One region of the Halobacillus sp. SY10 genome, then DNA from elsewhere that is predicted to be linked to it. Evidence: riboswitches for the same ligand, from Rfam matches in the RefSeq annotation. Region 1 holds a riboswitch; each other region holds the start of a gene.
The links. Region 1 has a riboswitch for S-adenosylmethionine ahead of ACJA3J_RS11885 (homocysteine S-methyltransferase family protein). Riboswitches for the same ligand answer to the same signal wherever they lie in the genome.
Positions count from the first base shown of each region.

Region 1 (4,909 bases):
AAGGATACCGTACTAATCTTCATCTTTCATGCTGAAACGAATGAAACGATGGAATTGATGACTGTTAAAGATGCCGAAATCTCCTCTCAGGATATAGAGACAGAAGAGGTATCGATCGGTGACCAAACGGGGCAATATGCTGGGAATGAAGGCGAGACTCAACGGTTGATTTGGAAAGATGAGTCGATTATGTATGAATTGAAAGGGAATGTAGACGGCTTATCAAAAGATGATCTGATCAAAGTGGCGGAGTCTTTTAAATAAGGAATGCTACTATACTGTTAAAGAACTGTTGAGTTAACGAAGAATTTTTCTCATGTAGTAAATCCACTCCTTTCATTCAAGGGAGTGGATTTTTCCTTTTGTAGTCTAAAATAAACGGAGACGTTAGATTAAAGCTAAACAGAAAAAAGTTCGTAACGCATGGATGTCCAAAGAAATATGGACACTGAATTGCCTGTCATTTATATGGTGAATCTCTATTACATACAAAATACGGGTAAGGGTGGGGACACATTTAAAAGTAACATTCTATATATGGTTCATTTTCCTTATTAGGGAAGTCTTATTTTTTATTCATTTGAATTCACAGCTTGTTATTTAAAAGGTGAGAAAATTTGTAAGGGACTAACAATATCCGTTAGAAAATCTTGTATAATGGGTATGAAGTATAAATCGGTGTTCATGACAAAATACATTTAGTTTTAGAAGGTAATCTTGCTTTTTCGTAGTATTTTCTTTTCAGTGTTATGCGCCCGTGCAGTAAAATCCAGAGGAGGTGCCGACGATTGATTATGATGAACGAAAAAGAAAAAGAAACCTATGACGATCTTATGAAATCCTTAAAAAATGCTGTATCGATAGAGGAAAGCCGCTATTATTTTGGAGAAATCCAAATGTACTTAGACAATCTTCAATCAACCGATGAGCTACCCATAACGAAGCCCCAATTGGAAGAATATCAACAATTAAGAAAGGATTTAGTTGATTCTACATCGAAAAAGGAAGTCAAGTATTATGAAGATCAGATCCATGAATGGTTAAATAAAATCCATCGTCTAAGCTGACATAAGTTGTTATTGCAGACATTTTTTTGAAAAATAGTATTTATTTTCTGATAATAATAGTGTAAACTGTAGCTAAGGTGTTCATTATAGTAGCACATTTGTTTTTAAAAAAATAACAGACTTAAACGGAGCGGCGAGCTTGGTTGAGGATTTAGTGCATAGTAGCGTATGTTTCTAAGTTTCTACCAACAGCCGCTTTTTTAGTCTAGGGGGAAAATTTCTTATGAATACGCTAATTCTTGCTGGGTGTATTGGAGGGATGACAGGCATTGTCTCTCATTTAATGAGAAATGGAAAAGTGTTGATCTTCCCTAAAAAAAGAGCCCGTCCCAAGGGGATTTATTTAGGATTCCTGGCTGACTTCCTTATTGGGGCGGCAGCTTCAGTTTTCGCCGTTACCTATATAATCTCTGAGCCAGACGCATTAAGAACGCTTATTGGAGTTTCTATATTAGCAGGGATGACAGCAGAAAATGTTTTATTAAAAAGGGAATTGAATGTAGAAAAAGCGAAAGTAGAAGGATTGGATCGTATCAATCAGCGAATTAAATAGATTTTTACTATTCCAATCCTTACTTTTTTCTTTAAAATTGCTTTCCTCTCGAATCCTTTTCTTTATCTACTCATACTCCAAAACCCTCTCCTTTTCCTCTTCAAGTGGTATTTTGAACCAATTTGTATAAACTGCCTTAATTCCTCGTATCATTATTTTTGTTGAATCGTATGTGAATATTCCCCAAAGAACAGAGCTTAGATTAGTTTAGGTTCGTAGTGTAGGAGTAATAAGAGGTTTTCCCTTGGCTGCAGCAGGCGAAAAGTCCGGCGGTAACTTCAAGCACTTACCTATTGCATAAAAGAGCAATCATCCTTATTACATAAGTATAGTGACTACCCTGAATATGACTCTAAATCCAGAGTATAGGAGGGATCACTGGTCTATCTTGATTTCGATTATTTCAATAAAAGATCCCGATACCTGCCACGTTCGAAAAAATCTATGAATAACGCCTGTCCTTATTTTGGGACAGGCGTTTGAGTTATGCTTTCGTCTTATAATTTGTAATGTGATCCTGCAGCGTGTCGTCACTGCCGAACAGGAAGTGTTTTTTCATATCCGGAGAATACGTGGAGTTAACGGCTGTACGGCCGACGGTTTCTGCTACTTCACGAAGCATAGCCGGAGAAGCTCCACAGCAGAGTCCGAGGTAGTTTACACCAATGCTGTGCGCTTCTTTAGCCCACTCAGCAAGCTCATACCGGTTCGTGTAGAGCGGATCCAGGGACGTTGGGAACGTTGTTTCCGTTGGAAGTGTACAAGCACAGCCTCCGTCCGGAAGGTTGAAGAAGGTAGGGTGTTCTTCCGTCGTGCGGTAAGGAATGGGAAGAGCACCTACATAGCCGTCCACCGTATTACGGATTTTCTCTACATACGGCTGCATTGTCGCTGGTCCGCGGAAGCAATTCATCCCTACTACAAGAGCGCCTTTTTCTTCTAATAAGCGGCAGGCTTCTTCTACTTCGTAGCCATCTCGCAGAATGTTTTCGCCCATCAGACCGAATGTGATTACAGCAGGGAGATCTTGTTTTTGGATTTCTTCGAGAGCAATCAGTGCTTCTTCATAGTAATAGAAGGTTTCGCCGTTCACAAAGTCTACGCCTTCTTCCTTACACCAGCCGATCATCTCCGCAAACATGCTTCTCGTTTTTTCAACTGCTTCCGGATCATCCGGGTTGAACAGGTTCGTGTTGGAAACGTTCCCAGCTACGAGTGCTTCCTCCTCAGGGTGTTCCTCGGCAACCTCTTTGGCTAGACGGATGGCCTGACGGTTAAGCGGCTCTAACAAATCCTCTTTGCCAATGATTCTCATTTTTTCGCGGTGGCCGTTATAGGTAAAGGCTAAGACGACGTCGGAGCCTGCAAGCATATAGTCACGATACGTCTGTTTTAGTGCCTGGGGGTTATCCAGGGCTACTTCAGGTACAAAGGATCCGGCCTGTAAATAGCCGCGGCGCTCCAATTCAAATAAGTAGCCTTCTCCACAAATAACGGGTCCATCCTGTAATCTTTGTTCTAATGATCGTTTCATTTCATTCCACAACCTTTCCTTTTATTAAGAGTCATTCATTTATAAGAAAGCTAATGCCCTTTTTACAGAGACACGCTGACTTTCAATCTGGTATGGGCTGGAATTGTTTGAATCCTATTGCGCCCCACGGTCATTCTTCTTCAAAAAAATAAAGGACCTCCTTGGATAAGGGGGTCCTTTATGTATAAAGAGTCTCCTTATCTTCAAGGTATCACTACTACCTTCTGGAGTTAGCACCGTGCCAATGGCTGGTTGCTGAGGTATCAAAGGGCCAGTCCCTACACCTCTCTGGATAAGTTTTATTCTTATGTAGTTTTTAGAAAAACAGTTGCGCCCTTTACGAAAGACGTATGCCTCGATCAGGGACCCAATTGAACATTCATGTTGAAAATTAGATTTTAATATTTCGCTTGCGATTTACAATACAGGAAAATGAAGTAAGAATCAATGGAATTTTCAGAAAAAGTTTGGTTGAATTTTTCTGAAATTGCCTGCAAGACAAAAACGAAATTTCCATTTAGAATCGTCGGATAGAGCAAGAGGAGCAGAAATGTCTGTAATTTTTATACTTTGTTTGAAACTTTACCCAGAACCATCCGTATAGATAACTAGAATTCCGGAACGATCCTATTATGAAGGGAGGGATAGAATGAAGCTGATTGTGTCAGCATTGGCAGCGCTTTTTCTGCTCATTGGTTGTCAGCAAAATGTCAATCTCGAGTTCAACGATGTATCCATTCAAGATCAGGAAGGAAATGTTCTGGTGTCTTCCTCGGATTTTGAAGAAGCAAGTATTCAAGAGGGTCAAAACCGTGTACTTGTGAATGTAAACTTTAAGAATAGTGATACACCTAAAGAGATGACAGAGAATCACCTCCATGAGAAGGTGTATATTTATTTAGGAGATGAGAAAATAGCCTCTCCAACTATTCGAAAAGTCATCGATCGTGATTCCATGCAAATTGCTGGTGATTATACGAGAGAAGAAGCAGAGCAATTTGTAGATTTTATCAACCAATAGTCTCTAACTAGAATTGAATGGAAGGTCATAGGTATGGCCTTCCATTTTTAAAGCTTTTATGAATTCCGTATAGAGGTTGACCCAATGATGAGTCGCAGTCAAAGTGATGTTCAATGGCAACGGTTATGTTTTCATGCTGACCTAGTAAATTTGGGGTTACTACAACTACATATTTTGATATTTAACAAGAAATGTTGTGAGAGGCTGGGATCATTGAATGAATCATGTCATTCCGATGGGAGAGTCAAAAATGATTGGTGAACTTGATAAAACCGAATTCTTTAAATGCACAAAGTTAATAAATGAAGAGGGACATGTAGAAGTTAAAGCGGTAATTGAAGGGAATAACCCAGGTCGGATTTTTGTAGATGATACCACTTCTCCTAACACAGGACTGATCTGGTTGGGGAATCATGATGGTTTTTTCTTTATAGGAGATGAAGAAAATGAGAGGTTTAATAACCATATCAATGATTTTATCGATCAGGTGATTTTTCCAGAAGCGAGGAAGCTGAAGATAAACAATTTTATTGCTATTGGCCATCATCCCAGATGGGAGAAGACGATAGAGAGAGTATTTGAACATCGCAGCATGCAGAAATCAAATCAGAACATTTATAAGTTGGAGAGAAGTCATAGGAAAGACCACAATGTCCCTTCAATTAGCGGGCATTATCAAGCATTTCAAATGAATAAAGAACTTTATGACAATACGGACAATTATCTGGAAAACA
Region 1 is NZ_CP174345.1:2,328,937-2,333,845, reverse strand. Features, by position in the region: gene ACJA3J_RS11900 (DUF4367 domain-containing protein) at 1-264, shown strand, start outside; gene ACJA3J_RS11895 (hypothetical protein) at 789-1,067, shown strand; gene ACJA3J_RS11890 (DUF4257 domain-containing protein) at 1,291-1,620, shown strand; gene ACJA3J_RS11885 (homocysteine S-methyltransferase family protein) at 2,105-3,154, opposite strand; SAM riboswitch class I at 3,349-3,453, opposite strand; gene ACJA3J_RS11880 (SecDF P1 head subdomain-containing protein) at 3,804-4,175, shown strand; gene ACJA3J_RS11875 (GNAT family N-acetyltransferase) at 4,426-4,909, shown strand, end outside.

Region 2 (4,909 bases), 1.3 Mb from region 1:
GGTCCCCTTGTAAGACTCCTCTTATGTAATCAAAATATTGAACCATTACAGGTTTATTGAGTCCCAGCTCTGCTCGGATTGCTTCAAGATCCGACTCCGTAGCAGTCGGCCCTCCTATGATAGTCGCTGGATTTCCGGGAGCCAGGTGCATACTCATGAAAACTAGAAAAGAAATTCCAAACAGTAATAAAACCAATTGAAGTATCCGTTTCACAATTAAACCAAGCATTTCATCCCTCCTCTTTTAATAAATCACTTGAAAGCGATCGACTTCGAAAACCCTCCGCAAAATAATGAATAACCATTCACAGATTTCGAAAGTTAATCAAAAACGGATTTTTAATTAACAAACGGTTTTTCGTTGTAGTTGAGTATAATCCAATATTCAGAAAATTAAAACCCCAAATGACAAAATTATTGGAATTTTTTATTTTCTCTACGGGTTCTCCCTGCTTTGTTTGAATGGGGACTATTTTAGTGGTAAAATTTTTGAAGGCTGAGCTTTAGTCGAGAAGTGAGGTGGAAGTTATGCAGGAAGACGCTTCGATGAAGATTGATGAAGTAGATAAAAAAATACTGGAATTATTGATTGAGGATGGACGCCTTTCCTATACGGAGATTGGGAAAACTCTCGATTTATCCCGTGTTGCTGTTCGTTCACGCGTCAACCAGCTGATTGACTGTGGCATAATTGAAAAGTTTACAGCTGTGGTCAACAGTGAAAAAGTCGGTAAACAAGTTTCTGCTTTTTTCGAAGTCGACTGTGAGCCCCGATCCCTCGTTGAGGTAGCCGAAAACCTCGCGAACAATCCTTATGTCGCCAGTTGCTATCAAATGACAGGACCAAGCACCTTACATATGCATGTGCTCGTCAAAGACTTCAAAGAGCTTGAATCTTTTATTAATAATGAATTATACGCATTAGAAGGAATTACCCGTGTAGAAAGTCATACGTTATTACGCCGGTTTAAGAGCAGGAGCGGCTTGAAACTATAAAAAAGGCAGGTTATCCACAAATGGATAACCTGCCTTTTTTATGAAATAGTTAATGATATGATGGTAATTCCAAAAAGCATAACAAAACATCTCAATTTATGTATGAAAAATTTAAATCAAATCCGTAAGGTAAGTGCTATAAAAACGTAGGCTTGCGCGTTATCAACTTGTAACGTTTCAATCACTAATTATTTGTTAATAAGAGTGTGATGATCTACCTATTCATATAATAATCTCTTAGAACTACTTAACTAAAAATAACGCAGCTCTTTACTAAACAAAAGAGCTGCGCTTTCCTCCTAGTTTTTTTCCGCCTAGAGTTAATATAATTTAAGAGTTGAACGAACAAAACAATTATTGCTTATCATTAAATCCATATAAATACTCCACCAACTTGCCAAATTCATCATCAGAGGAACACTCAATTTGTAGATCAATAAAGGTCATCACAACTTCTTCATCTTCAAACGGGAAATGGCTGTTATCTACATTGGTTAGGATGTCCCGCTTGGATAATCCCTTTTTAAGTAAAACATCAACGGCCTGCTTCATCGAAGATACTTCTGCCATGTGTATGCCCCCTTATTTGATATCTTTCCTCACTTCTAAACTCTCTTGTCAGGTTCTTTTGACTGTTAGTAATAGCGAGGATGACAAGAGTTAAATTCTTGTACTAAATATTTACTACACTATTGATCCAAATTCCTGCTCCTCCTAGAAAAAACGACTTTGCAATTATGAGTAAACCTAGGTGGTAATCAAAACATAAGTCTTCAAAAACATAAACACATTTATAACCTAAAAAGATACGAAATACTAGTGAAAACCACTGCTGTTAAGCTATCTATTTGTTTTCTCATACGTTTGAGAGCATACGCTAAATAAAATAAATTTTCACACTTTTCTACAAAATTTATTGACACCTGCGCTTTGCCTTGCTAACATGGCACTTAACCAAATAACGAAAGAACATCTTATCCAGAGAGGTGGAGGGACTGGCCCTGTGAAACCCGGCAACCGCTATATTCATAGCATGGTGCCAAATCCTACTGAGTGAACGCTCAGGAAGATAAGAGATTTACATAATCTCTAGCCTCTCTATCACTGATAGAGAGGCTTTATATTTTCCAATTGAATACTTATTTCTTATCCAGAGAGGCAGAGGGACTGGCCCGTTGACGCCCGGCAACCATCAAGCAACCGCTTGAAAAGGTGCTAATTCCTGCAGGAGATGATCCTGGAAGATAAGAAGAGCCAAGAGCCCTCTTCTTATTTTTGTGAAGAGGGCTCTTTCTATTTTTAAAAAAGGAGTGGCTACATAGATGAGTATCGTACTTTTAGATGGCATTCGAACCCCGTTCGGTAAATGGAAAGGGGCCTTGAAAAAGAAATCCGCAACAGAACTTGGATCGCACGCGTTAAACGCGTTAATTGAGAAAAATCCGATAGCCAAACAGGCGGATGGTGTGCTGCTTGCCCAAGTGATCCAGGCTGGGGGCGGCCAAAATCCTGCCAGGCAAGTCGCTTATAAGGCAGGGGTGGAGATCGATACACCTGCCATCACATTGAACAATGTCTGCTTAGGCGGGATCGCTACCATCGCAGATGCTTCCCGAAGACTGCAATTGAATGAAGGAGAATTATACGTCGTCGGCGGATTCGACTCGATGACGAACGCACCTCACACCGCTCCTGTACGGGCTTCTTCAGGACTCGGTCATAGCATGCTGAAAGACACCTTACTAAACGACGGTTTATGGTGCGCCTTAACGGATGTATCGATGGGTGCACTTACCGATGAGAAAAACCGCTCCTATGAAATCAGTCGAGAGGAACAGGATGAATATGCCGCTCTTTCCCAGCAGCGAGCAACAGAGGCTCAAGAAAAGGGATGGCTGCAGCCGGAAATCGCTCCTTTTTCATGTTTGCTTGAAAAAGATGAAGGCGTACGCAAAGGAACGACAGTAGAGAAGTTATCCAACCTCTCCCCCGCCTTTTCCAACGAAGGCACGATTACGGCAGGCAATGCTTCTCAAATGACAGACGGGGCAAGCGTTGGGATCGTTACCACGAAAGAGAAAGCAGAATCACTCGGTCAGGATCCGTTGGCGGAAATCATCGATTGGTCCGAAATTGCCGGGCCAGATCCAAGTTTACAAACGAAACCATCGCAAGCCATCCAAGAATTATTAGACAGACATCAATTGACGACGGACGATATCGATCTGTTTGAAATCAATGAAGCGTTTGCCAGTGTGGTGATCGCCAGCTGCCGGGATCTTGATATCGATTATGACCGCGTCAATGTTAACGGTGGTGCGATCGCTCTTGGTCACCCTTTAGGTGGCACTGGATTCCGACTTGTTTTGACTCTTGCCCATGAACTCAAACGACGTGGCGGAGGAAAAGGCATCGCTTCCCTTTGCGGCGGTGGCGGACAGGGCATGGCCCTCTTCATTGACGTTCCTCATTCATGACTCGAAAGGAGACAAATCCAATGACTACATCGATTACAGCTCAGCGTTCCCCTTATCTTTGGGAACCAACGAGCGAAAGAATAGAACAATCACATATCAAAGCTTTTGCTGAATCTACCGGTCAGCCGCTTTTTCCATATGAACGGTTCCATCGCTGGTCCGTTTCCCACCTTTCTGAATTTTGGTCAGCCGTTTGGGATTATTCAGGAATTATCGGAGAGAAGGGTGACCGTGTGTTTATCCCTGGACCTTCGATGCCTGATAGTACATGGTTTCCGGAAGCACGGTTGAATTTCTCCGAAAACCTCCTGCGCGGTTCTCTTGATCGGACCGTGGCCTATGAAGCGAATGAGACAGGGGTTCATCGAAGCATTACTTTAGAAGAATTGAGGCAATCCGTAGCTAAAGCCCAGGAAGGGTTAAAACAGTTAGGTGTGCAAAAAGGCGATTGTGTCGCCGGAGTCACGACGAACGATATCCAAGGGTTGGTCGCTTTACTTGCAACCACTTCACTCGGGGCAACCTGGACCTCCTGTTCCCCTGACTTCGGCACGAAAGGAATCGTCGATCGCATTGGTCAGGTGAAGCCGAAGGTATTATTTGCTGCAACCTCTTATCAATATAAGCAGAAATCATTCGATATCGTGGACAAAATCAAACAGACGACAGAGCACTTGGATGGACTATCTGCACTCGTCACGTTCGGAGGCGAAACTTCTATAGAAGGACTCCAGTCTCTCTCCTGGGATGAGCTTTGCAACAATGATGCAGTAGAGCCGTCGTTCGAACCCGTGCCTTTTGACCACACCTTATATATTTTATATACATCAGGAACGACGGGGCTGCCGAAAGCGATCGTCCATTCGGTCGGCGGGACGCTCCTGCAACATGTCAAAGAACACCAGCTGCATTGCGATGTCCAGCAAGATGATGTGTTGTTCTGGTACACCAATACCGCCTGGATGATGTATCCATGGCTCGTTTCAGGGTTAGCCAGTGAAGCGGCGATTCTATTGTATGACGGTTCTCCCGTAAGGCAGGATTCCCTCACCCATTTGTGGGACATTGCCGATGAAGTCGGCATCACCCATTTCGGCACAAGCCCTAAGTATTTAGATACATTGATGAAAGCAGGAGTCGATTTGAAAAACAGTCATTCGCTCGACTCTTTGAAAAGTCTATTATCCTGCGGGGCTCCCTTAGCACCTGAACAATACAACTGGATCTACCAAACAATCAAACAAGATCTGTTCCTTGCTTCCATTTCCGGCGGAACAGAAATCATCGGCTGCTTTGTGATGGGCTCTCCGGTTCACCCTCTGAAGCAAGGCGAAATCGCGTGTAAAGCGTTAGGAATGGCGGTGGATGTATTGGATGACCGAGGAGCATCTGTTTACGAAGAAAAGGGCGACCTTGTCTGCACGCAACCATTCCCA
Region 2 is NZ_CP174345.1:3,597,931-3,602,839, forward strand. Features, by position in the region: gene nikB (nickel ABC transporter permease) at 1-229, opposite strand, end outside; gene ACJA3J_RS18340 (Lrp/AsnC family transcriptional regulator) at 547-996, shown strand; gene ACJA3J_RS18345 (hypothetical protein) at 1,351-1,566, opposite strand; SAM riboswitch class I at 1,968-2,072, shown strand; SAM riboswitch class I at 2,140-2,247, shown strand; gene ACJA3J_RS18350 (acetyl-CoA C-acyltransferase) at 2,319-3,473, shown strand; gene ACJA3J_RS18355 (acetoacetate--CoA ligase) at 3,494-4,909, shown strand, end outside.
Region 2: linked by a shared signal. The riboswitch ahead of ACJA3J_RS18350 (acetyl-CoA C-acyltransferase) and the one ahead of ACJA3J_RS11885 (homocysteine S-methyltransferase family protein) in region 1 are both predicted to bind S-adenosylmethionine.

Region 3 (4,909 bases), 390 kb from region 1:
CGGTTGTAGTCAAAGGAGGAAGTAAGTGTGACGTTACAAAAGTTAGACGGCAAGACGCTTGCCGAAATGATCTTGCAAGGAGCTCATCATTTAAAGCAGAACTCACAAATGATTGATGCTTTGAATGTTTTCCCTGTACCGGATGGAGATACGGGGACGAATATGAATCTGTCCATGACTTCTGGAGCTGAAGAAGTACGGAATGTGGACCAGAATCATGTAGGAACAGTGGCCCAATCTTTATCCAAAGGTCTCTTAATGGGAGCGCGTGGTAACTCAGGTGTTATTCTCTCCCAAATTTTCCGTGGTTTTTCAAAGGCGATTGAAGGTAAAGAAGTCATTACAACCAAAGACTTTTCGGACGCTCTTCAAGGCGGGGCCACCACAGCATATAAAGCCGTCATGAAACCTGTGGAAGGAACCATTCTTACTGTAGCAAGAGAGACTGCCGAAGCATCTGCCGAGATTGCTGAAAAAGAAGATGACTTCATTCCATTCATCGAAGGAGTCGTTCAAGCAGCGAAAAAATCATTGAAGCATACGCCTGAACTGCTTCCAGTATTGAAGGAAGTGGGGGTCGTGGATAGTGGCGGTCAGGGCCTTGTCACGATTTATGAAGGTTTCCTAGCCAACTTAAAAGGGGAAGAGGTTCCTGATCTTGATGATACAGTATCGATGGATGACATGGTCAACGCTGAACACCACAAGTTAAATCAGGATTTCATGAATACAGAGGATATTGAATTTGGCTATTGCACAGAATTCATGGTCAAATTTGAAGAAGATAAACTTGCTGAACATCCATATGATGAAGAAGCCTTCCGTAATGAGCTCAGTGAAATGGGAGATTCTCTGCTTGTCGTTTCTGATGAAGACTTGATCAAAGTCCATGTCCACGTGGAATATCCAGGTGAAGCGATGACCTTGGGGCAAAGATACGGCAGTCTTGTCAACATGAAGATTGAGAATATGCGTGAGCAGCATACGTCGATCGTTGGTGACAAAAAGAAAGCCAAGCCCAAGTCAGAGGAAAAAGCAGAGTACGGAATCGTGACAGTAAGCATGGGAGACGGAATCAAGAAGTTGTTTGAAAGTCTTGGAGCTACTGTTGTTATCCAAGGTGGACAAACCATGAACCCGAGTACTCAAGATCTTTCGGAAGCGATTAAAGAAGCACATGCAAAACGAGTGCTTGTCTTGCCGAATAACAAGAATATCGTCATGGCTGCTGAACAAGCGGCAGAATTAGCGGATGTAGAGGTGGCTGTCATTCCATCGAAAACGATTCCTCAAGGGATGAGCGCCCTTCTAGGGTTCAACCCAGAAGCGGATCTTGATGCGAATAAAGAGGAAATGCAGAGCCTCATGGCTGAAGTGAAGACAGGGCAAATTACGTACGCCGTCAGAGATACACAAATTGATGGGTTGGACATTTCCAAAGGCCATTTCATGGGAATCGCCGATGGCAAAATTTCCGCCACAGATCAAGATGCATTGACGACTGCTAAAACGTTGTTGAACCAAATGATTGACGAAGATGAAGATGAAATTCTGACCATCTTGACAGGTGAAGAAGTCGACGAAAAAGATGTAGCAGAACTTGAATCATTCATAGAAGAAACGTATGAAGATCTAGAAGTGGAAATCCACAATGGTGGACAGCCGATTTACTCCTATATCTTTTCAATCGAATAAAACGTGCAGGAACGCAGCTCTTGGGGCTGCGTTTCTTTTATGCTTGTTTTCGAACCACCTTGACTCGAAGATGGTTTCGAATAGAAAAAACAACAATCAAGAGATAGCCGGATAGCAGACAAGTGTACACAAACGTTAAGATCGAATCACTGACTTGGATCGAAGAAAGTAAAGTCCTCGTATTTGTAAGTATGATAAAACCTCCGGCTAATACTCCAAGAACAGAAGAGGGGAGGGTTTTGACAAGCCAAGCGGCAATGGGTGCTGCTATGACACCACCGATAACGAAAGATGAAATGAGCAGCCAGCTGAACTGGTCATGCCCTAAAAAAATCAAAAACCCAGCCGTTGCTGAAATCGTTACCAGAAATTCGCTCGTATCCACTGTTCCAATGACTTTTCTTGGAGCAATCCCTGATTGAGAAAGAAGCGCAGGTGTATTCACAGGTCCCCATCCACCCCCTCCGACACTATCCAAAAAACCCCCGGCAATTCCAAGTGGCAAGAGGAAACGTTTGTTTACAGACTTCTTTTCTTTGGTATGTGTTTTTTTCGAAAGGTATAGGAAACGAAAAATGATATAAATCCCTAGTGTGAGTAGGAATATGGATATGTAAGGTCTAATGAATTCCCCTGATATATAGCTTAAAAATGCCGCACCTAAAAAGGCACTGATGGCTCCAGGAACTGCGATAATCATGACAAGGCGTTTATCTACATTGCCAAATTTATAGTGGGAAAAGCCTGAAACAGCCGTGGTGGCGATCTGAGACATATGGATGGAAGCGGATGCTACAGCAGGAGCAAGTCCATAGGATAAGAGAATGGTTGATGAGCTAAGCCCAAACCCCATGCCGAGTGCACCGTCCATCAGTTGAGCAACAAACCCAATGAGTGCGAAAATCGTTAGTTTTTGCAAAGTGTACCACTCCTTTTAAAAAGTCCAATGTATAGTAAAGTATTTTTCATTATTCCTATGCATTTACTTGGTTTTATAATCAAAAAAAACTCCCCCGTCTGAAAGAAGGGGGAGTGATCCGCACCTTATCTTTCAGCCTTCTGGCTGCTGGAATGAGCACCTTCTTAAAGGTTGCTGCGGGATCGTCAGACCAGTTTCCTCCCCCGACTCTTCATAAGGATCGTATGAATATTTTTAGAATAATTCTAAAACTAACGGACATGGATTTGTTTGTCAAACATATTTATTAAAAAAGCAGAAAAATTATAATTTTTCAAAAAAACATTGACATCTGTTGAAAAGGAGCATAAGATTTGTATCAACTTGTTTTTCAAAAAATTTCATACCTTTTCTTATCTAGAGAGGTGGAGGGACTGGCCCTTTGAAACCTCGGCAACGGGTCTGATGATGTATACAGATACTGTGCCAATTCCAGCAAGTGGTGAACGCTTGAGAAGATAGGGAGAATGTAGTTTACATGTATTTGTAAAAGCCTTTCTTCTTATCGTGAAGATAGGCTTTTTTGCTTTTAAGAAAGGAGGAGGAAATGAAACCATCACTCATCACATATCAATCATTTGAAAACCCATTTGAGGGTGATCCACCGAAGGGCGACGATACAAAAGGAGCAGCGGAAGTCATTCGCTGGGCATATTCTCAGTATAAGGACATTGCGTATGCCTGTAGTTTCGGAGCCGAAGGTATCGTTCTCATAGATTTGATTTCGAAGGCTCAGCCGGATGCCGAAGTCGTTTTTCTTGATACAGACCTTCATTTTCAAGAAACTTATGAGCTTATTGAAAAAGTAAGAAAGAGATATCCGGCACTAAACATAACGATAAAGAAGCCTGACATCAATCTGGAAGAACAGGCAGAACAATTCGGATCCGCCTTATGGAAACGGAAGCCGGATCATTGTTGTTACATCCGTAAAATAAAACCGCTCGAAGATGCCCTCAGCGGGAAAACAGCGTGGTTGTCGGGGCTGAGGCGTGAACAATCCCCTAGCCGACAAAAAACAAACTTCGTCAATAAGGATGAAAGATTCAAATCCATAAAAATATGTCCGTTGATTCACTGGACATGGGAAGACGTATGGCAATATATCCGACTAAATGGGTTGGATTACAATGAATTACACGATCAGAATTATCCCAGTGTCGGATGCATTCCATGTACGGCTCAGGCAGCCGATGATGGGAGATCAGGAAGATGGAAAGGGTTCAATAAATCCGAATGTGGTTTACACACAGCGGAGCCTTTGGAAGAGGAAAATTCATGAAGGAGGAATTTGCATGTCAATCATAACCCCGCACGGTGGAGAACTTATAAACAGATGGAAGGAAAAAAGACCGGAGGAGCTGCCGGAAGATATCATCGAGCTTGATTCAATGGCCTTAAGTGATGTCGGTTTGATTGCGAATGGTGCTTATAGTCCATTAAAAGGATTTATGAACAAGGACGACTATGAATCTGTTATCGATACGATGAGGTTGAAAGATGGCACTCCATGGAGTATTCCTATAACGCTCCCAATCACAGAGTCACAGTCCCGGACGCTTGGAAGGAAAGCGCAGTTGGTCAAAGACGGGGTTGTATATGGAACGATTACGATAACTGATCGATTTAAACCGGATAAGGAAAAGGAATCTCAAAACGTATACTTAACGACAGAGCCTGAGCATCCTGGGGTGAACAAATTATACAACCGACCAGATTGGTACGTAGCAGGCGAAATTGAGGTCTTTCAAAAACCTCCTTACGAACATGGAAAAGCTTTTTATTTGGATCCAGAACAATCGAGGGAGCACTTTCAAGAACTCGGGTGGAAAAAGGTCGTCGGTTTCCAAACAAGAAATCCTGTCCATAGAGCTCACGAATATATCCAGAAAGCTGCACTGGAAACGGTGGATGGATTGTTTTTAAATCCTCTTGTGGGTGAAACAAAAAGTGATGATATTCCCAGTGAAGTCCGAATGAAGAGCTATCAAGTCCTTCTTGATCAGTACTATCCAAAAGAAAGAGTCACATTGGCCGTTTTCAATGCAGCGATGCGGTATGCAGGGCCAAGGGAGGCGATCTTTCATGCAATCGTCAGAAAGAATTTCGGTTGCTCTCACTTCATAGTCGGCCGCGATCATGCAGGTGTAGGGGATTATTATGGTACGTACGATGCGCAGAAAATTTTCAGCCATTATGAAGATGGGGAGCTTGGGATCACGCCACTTTTCTTTGAACATAGTTTTTATTGCAACG
Region 3 is NZ_CP174345.1:1,934,648-1,939,556, forward strand. Features, by position in the region: gene ACJA3J_RS09905 (DAK2 domain-containing protein) at 28-1,695, shown strand; gene ACJA3J_RS09910 (sulfite exporter TauE/SafE family protein) at 1,733-2,614, opposite strand; SAM riboswitch class I at 2,737-2,834, opposite strand; SAM riboswitch class I at 3,004-3,118, shown strand; gene ACJA3J_RS09915 (phosphoadenylyl-sulfate reductase) at 3,201-3,935, shown strand; gene sat (sulfate adenylyltransferase) at 3,949-4,909, shown strand, end outside.
Region 3: linked by a shared signal. The riboswitch ahead of ACJA3J_RS09915 (phosphoadenylyl-sulfate reductase) and the one ahead of ACJA3J_RS11885 (homocysteine S-methyltransferase family protein) in region 1 are both predicted to bind S-adenosylmethionine.

Region 4 (4,909 bases), 900 kb from region 1:
TGTAAATTCATCAAACTTATGAGAAACTTCCGGCATGTGCTCTCTGAAGGCTCCCATTCCTTCTTTATAATCATGTAAGTACGTTTGCGTCCACGTCATATTTTGCTCCTGCATAAGAAAACCTCCCAATAAAAATAAGTGACTGCGGTTAGTATAAACCGCAGTCACTTATTTTATCCGTCATTCAGCATCGCTTGAGACCGGTACAACAGCACCGTCATATTCTTCTTTGATGAAGTTTACGATCTCTTCAGAACGAAGAACTTCTACAAGCGTATTTAACGCTTCATTGTCTTTATCTTCACTATTAGCAGCAACGACGTTCACATAAGGAGAGTCAGACTCCTCGAGAATAATTGAATCTTCGCTGGGAGACAGGCCAGCCTCAATAGCATAGTTTGTATTAATCGCTACAAGCACGTTTTCTTCACGTTGGTAAACTTGTGGAAGGTTAGCTGCATCTACTCCCGTATCAAATTCGATGTTTTTAGGATTTTCTACAATATCCTGTACAGTAGCATCCACTTTATCCACACTTTCATCCAATTTGATTAGTCCCTCTTTCTCTAAGAGCGAAAGGACTCGACCATGAGTGGATACAGAACGACTCATGACTAGCTGCGTACCTTCTTCAACTTCTTCCAGGTTTTCATATTTTTGAGAATAAACTCCGATAGGCTCAATATGGATCCCACCAAGATTTGCAAAGTCATACCCTTTCTCTTCCTCTTGGGTCTCCATATAAGGGATCGTTTGGAAGTAGTTAGCGTCAATACGACCTTCATCTAAATCTTGGTTCGGTAAAATGTAATCCTGATATTCTTCAATCTTTAATGTGATTCCTTCTTCTTCAAGCATAGGTTTTGCTTTCTCGAGAACTTCAGCATGTGGAACACTGGTAGCTCCTACCTTAATCTCCTTTGTTCCACCTTCTTCACCTTCAGATCCTGATGCATTTTCTTCCTCATTCGATGACCCGCAAGCTGCGAGAACAAGGATAAGCAATACAGCGATTAAACTCGTCCATAGTTTTTTCATTATTCATTCTCTCCCTTTTATTTATTTTATCTTTTATCCAATTTTCGTGAGATGGCATCTCCGATGAATTGGAAAATAAACACAATTAAAATGATTAAAATAGTACAAATGAATACAACATCAAAGTTACTTCTTTGGAACCCATAAAAATAAGCGAAATCGCCAAGACCGCCAGATCCGATTGCACCGGCTACGGCGGTGTATCCAATCAATGCGATAGCTGTTACGGTTATCCCAGATATGAGAGCTGGCATCGATTCCGGAAGCAATACTTTAAAAATGATGGTCGAGTATTTAGCTCCCATAGATTTTGCTGCTTCCACGACACCTTTATCGACTTCTTTCAATGCAATTTCCACCAACCGGGCATAGAATGGCGCTCCACCAATAATCAGGGCAGGCAATGCTGCTTGTGGCCCTCGAATGGTGCCCAGCAGAAAATCAGTAAACGGGAACAATAATAAAATGAGAATAATAAACGGAATTGCTCTGAATATGTTAACAATGGAAGCAGTAATCCAATTCAACGTTTTGTTCTCCCAAAGACCCCCAGGTCCGGTCAAATAAAGGAGAAGACCCAAAAGCAAACCTAAAACGAATGTCCCAGCGACAGAAACCAGCGTCATATACAAGGTTTCATTTGTAGCTGTAATCATGTCTTCCATTCTTACGTTCGGGAACCATTCATTAAACATGTGGATTCACCTCCACTTCAACAGATGTTGATTCAATATATTCAATGGCACGCTCGACTTCTTTTTCGTCTCCATCAAATTGAACAAACATTGTTCCATATGCACCCTTTTGTGTTTGGGTAATCTTTCCATGTAGAATGTTGACGTCTAATTCAAACTTCCTTGATAAATCACTGATCAGTGCCTGATTTGTACTTTCTCCGACAAAGTGAAGGCGTATAATTTCTCCAGACCGGTAATTATCTTTGATCAATTGCAAGGAGGTTTCTTTTTCTGGATCTCCCATCACTTGATCCACAAACTTCTTCGTGACTGGTTTTTGAGGATGAAGAAAAACGTCCAACACTTCCCCTTGTTCAACAATTTTACCTTCTTCCATAACCGCCACCTGATGACAGATTTTGCGAATGACGTGCATTTCATGTGTGATCAGAACGATTGTAAGGCCAAGCTTTTCGTTAATATCCACAAGAAGATCAAGAATCGAATCCGTGGTCTCAGGGTCCAACGCGGATGTGGCCTCATCACATAAAAGAACTTTCGGATTGTTTGCAAGCGCTCTGGCTATTCCCACTCTTTGCTTTTGTCCACCGCTCAATTGGGATGGATAAGAACCTCCCCGGCCTTTCAACCCGACCAATTCAATTAATTCATCGACACGTTTTTGCCTTTCTGCTTTAGGGATCCCGGCAATTTCCAGTGGAAAAGCGATATTATCATGAACGGTACGTGACCAAAGTAAATTGAAATGCTGGAAAATCATTCCTATTTCTTGTCTGGCCAACCTTAATTTTCCTTTGCTTAATGAAGTAAGTTCCTGCTCATCGACAAGAATGCTTCCTTCTGTGGGATCTTCCAAACGGTTCAGTAAGCGAATAAATGTACTTTTACCGGCCCCACTATATCCGATCACTCCATAAATTTCCCCTTTGTTAATATTAAGACTTAAATCATCCACTGCTCGTACATCCTGATCTTTCGTGTGGAATATCTTTGATAGTCCTTTAATTGTAATCATGCTGCTTTCCCTCCACTTCAAAAAAAGCCACTCTGTAATGAGAACAGAGTGGCTTTTTTAATCATACCTAAAAATCTGTTCTCTCATCTGTCAAAGCTTAATACTTTGCAGGAATTGGCACCTGAGCAAAACAGTGTTGCCGGTTGCCGGGCATCATCGGGCCAGTCCCTCCGCCACTCTGGATAAGAGATTTTAATTTATTAAATTACTATCGCTTTAATTCGTTTAAGTAGTACAATAATGGATTGTAGCACCGTAAGAATTTTGTGTCAACTCATAAACAGATTGTTCAGAAAAATAAAGTCGATCAAAACTAAAGAAATGATTACATCTTCCATACAAAAACATCGAATATTCACTCGATTGACACAATAAAAAAATCCCTTCTTTAATAGAAGAGATTCATCGCTTTTACATTTCTCATCTATCAAAGTCAAAGACTTCGCAGGATTTAGCACCGTGCAGTTTACCTGCCGGTTGCCGGGCATCGTCGGGCCAGTCCCTCCGCCACTCTGGATAAGTGAAGATGTCGATATGAAATTAATAATTATGTTAGCATGGGAAATATATAAGCGTCAATCCATAACCTTCGCCTGATAAAAAGGAGAATGACATTGAGTAAACAAGCCCCTTTATTTGAACTACCTTACATCCACAACCACTCTTCCATTTATAAACTTGAAGAGGACTTAGGGAAAGTTATTGTCTTGACCTTCTGGGCTTCCTGGTGTCCAGATTGTGGGAAAGACTTACCTATGAAAGAACAACTTTTCAAAACGATGGACCATGACAAAGTAAAAATGATGACGATCAATGTAACTGGAAGGGAACGGAAAATTGAGGAAGGCATCGAATTCAAGGAAAAGTTTTTAACACAACCAACTCTTTCTGACGAAGGACGATACGTCTATGACTTGTACAATTGTGATGGCGTTCCTTCCACCATCATCATTAATCAACAAGGAGAGATCCATGCGAATTTTGGCGATCAGTCCTCCTTTTTAGATATTGTAAGCAAATTAGGAGAAATCGTATGATATTCATAACAAAAAGACAGCAAAGACTCCGGAAAGTCTTTGCTGTCTTTTTCATTATCGAACTCTTCCACATTACATATAAGTTTTTTAGAGAATTTTTAAATTCTACAGTAGTGGTCATTTCCTGGGAAATACATACACTATTCAACAAAACCCACCACTTTCTCATACATATAGGAGACAGAATGAAAAGCATAAATCTTTTCCTCTACCTCCCCGCCCCTCGTAACCAGCAGACATGGAACACTTTTAATCTTAAAATGCTGCATCCATTTAGGGTGCAGAGAAGCATTCATTTCCTTAAAAACTTCTCGATCAAATACAGACTCCAGTGTTGTGAGCATTTGACGCGCTAGGTGACAAGTTGCACAAAAAGGGCTATGAACGAAGGTGAGGGTCGTTTGTGGAGATTCGAAGAACTTCTTTACTTCTGTTGTTTTTATTTCCTCCACAGCCATCCTCCTATATTAAATAGATCGACTTTACATTGAAATGTCTACTGAGTAAGGCTCTTGCCAATTCAGGTTCCGGCGTAGCTGCTACTTCCCTGAAAGCCTTATCTATGTAGATATGCTCAGCGTGAGGAAGCTCTTCCATCAATTGTTTTCTTAATTTGTAGCCAGAGTCATCTTCATCCACTAGAATATACACGGTCCGATCATCTAAGTTATGATCAAAAATCATTTCTTCCATCCGCTCGATTCCTAAAGTACCATGGGTGCAGATGATTTCAATCTCTTCATCAAGAACTTTATTCAACTTCTTCTTATCTGTAATTCCTTCAACAATGACGATTCGTTCTCCATCCATCTTCATCACCTACTATATAGAAACAGACCATGCCAATCAGGCATGGTCTGAACATGATTAAGATCAAACGTGATCATGTCAGACAAGGTTTCTTAAAGCCCTGCCTGTCCAATGCACTATCCTTAGTCTTCATCGATCATTGCTTCATATTCTTCCGGGGTCATCAAGTCGTTGATTTGAGAGTTGTTACTTGGCTCAACAACAACCATCCAAGCTTTATCGTAAGGAGATTCATTGACAAACTCTGGACTGTCTTCCAGGTCTTCGTTTACTTCCACAACTTTACCACTAAGAGGGGCATAAAGTTCAGA
Region 4 is NZ_CP174345.1:3,225,171-3,230,079, forward strand. Features, by position in the region: gene ACJA3J_RS16540 (carboxymuconolactone decarboxylase family protein) at 1-114, opposite strand, end outside; gene ACJA3J_RS16545 (MetQ/NlpA family ABC transporter substrate-binding protein) at 181-1,038, opposite strand; gene ACJA3J_RS16550 (methionine ABC transporter permease) at 1,065-1,733, opposite strand; gene ACJA3J_RS16555 (methionine ABC transporter ATP-binding protein) at 1,726-2,751, opposite strand; SAM riboswitch class I at 2,832-2,940, opposite strand; SAM riboswitch class I at 3,169-3,274, opposite strand; gene ACJA3J_RS16560 (TlpA family protein disulfide reductase) at 3,366-3,788, shown strand; gene ACJA3J_RS16565 (thioredoxin family protein) at 3,929-4,246, opposite strand; gene ACJA3J_RS16570 (toprim domain-containing protein) at 4,251-4,598, opposite strand; gene gcvH (glycine cleavage system protein GcvH) at 4,721-4,909, opposite strand, start outside.
Region 4: linked by a shared signal. The riboswitch ahead of ACJA3J_RS16555 (methionine ABC transporter ATP-binding protein) and the one ahead of ACJA3J_RS11885 (homocysteine S-methyltransferase family protein) in region 1 are both predicted to bind S-adenosylmethionine.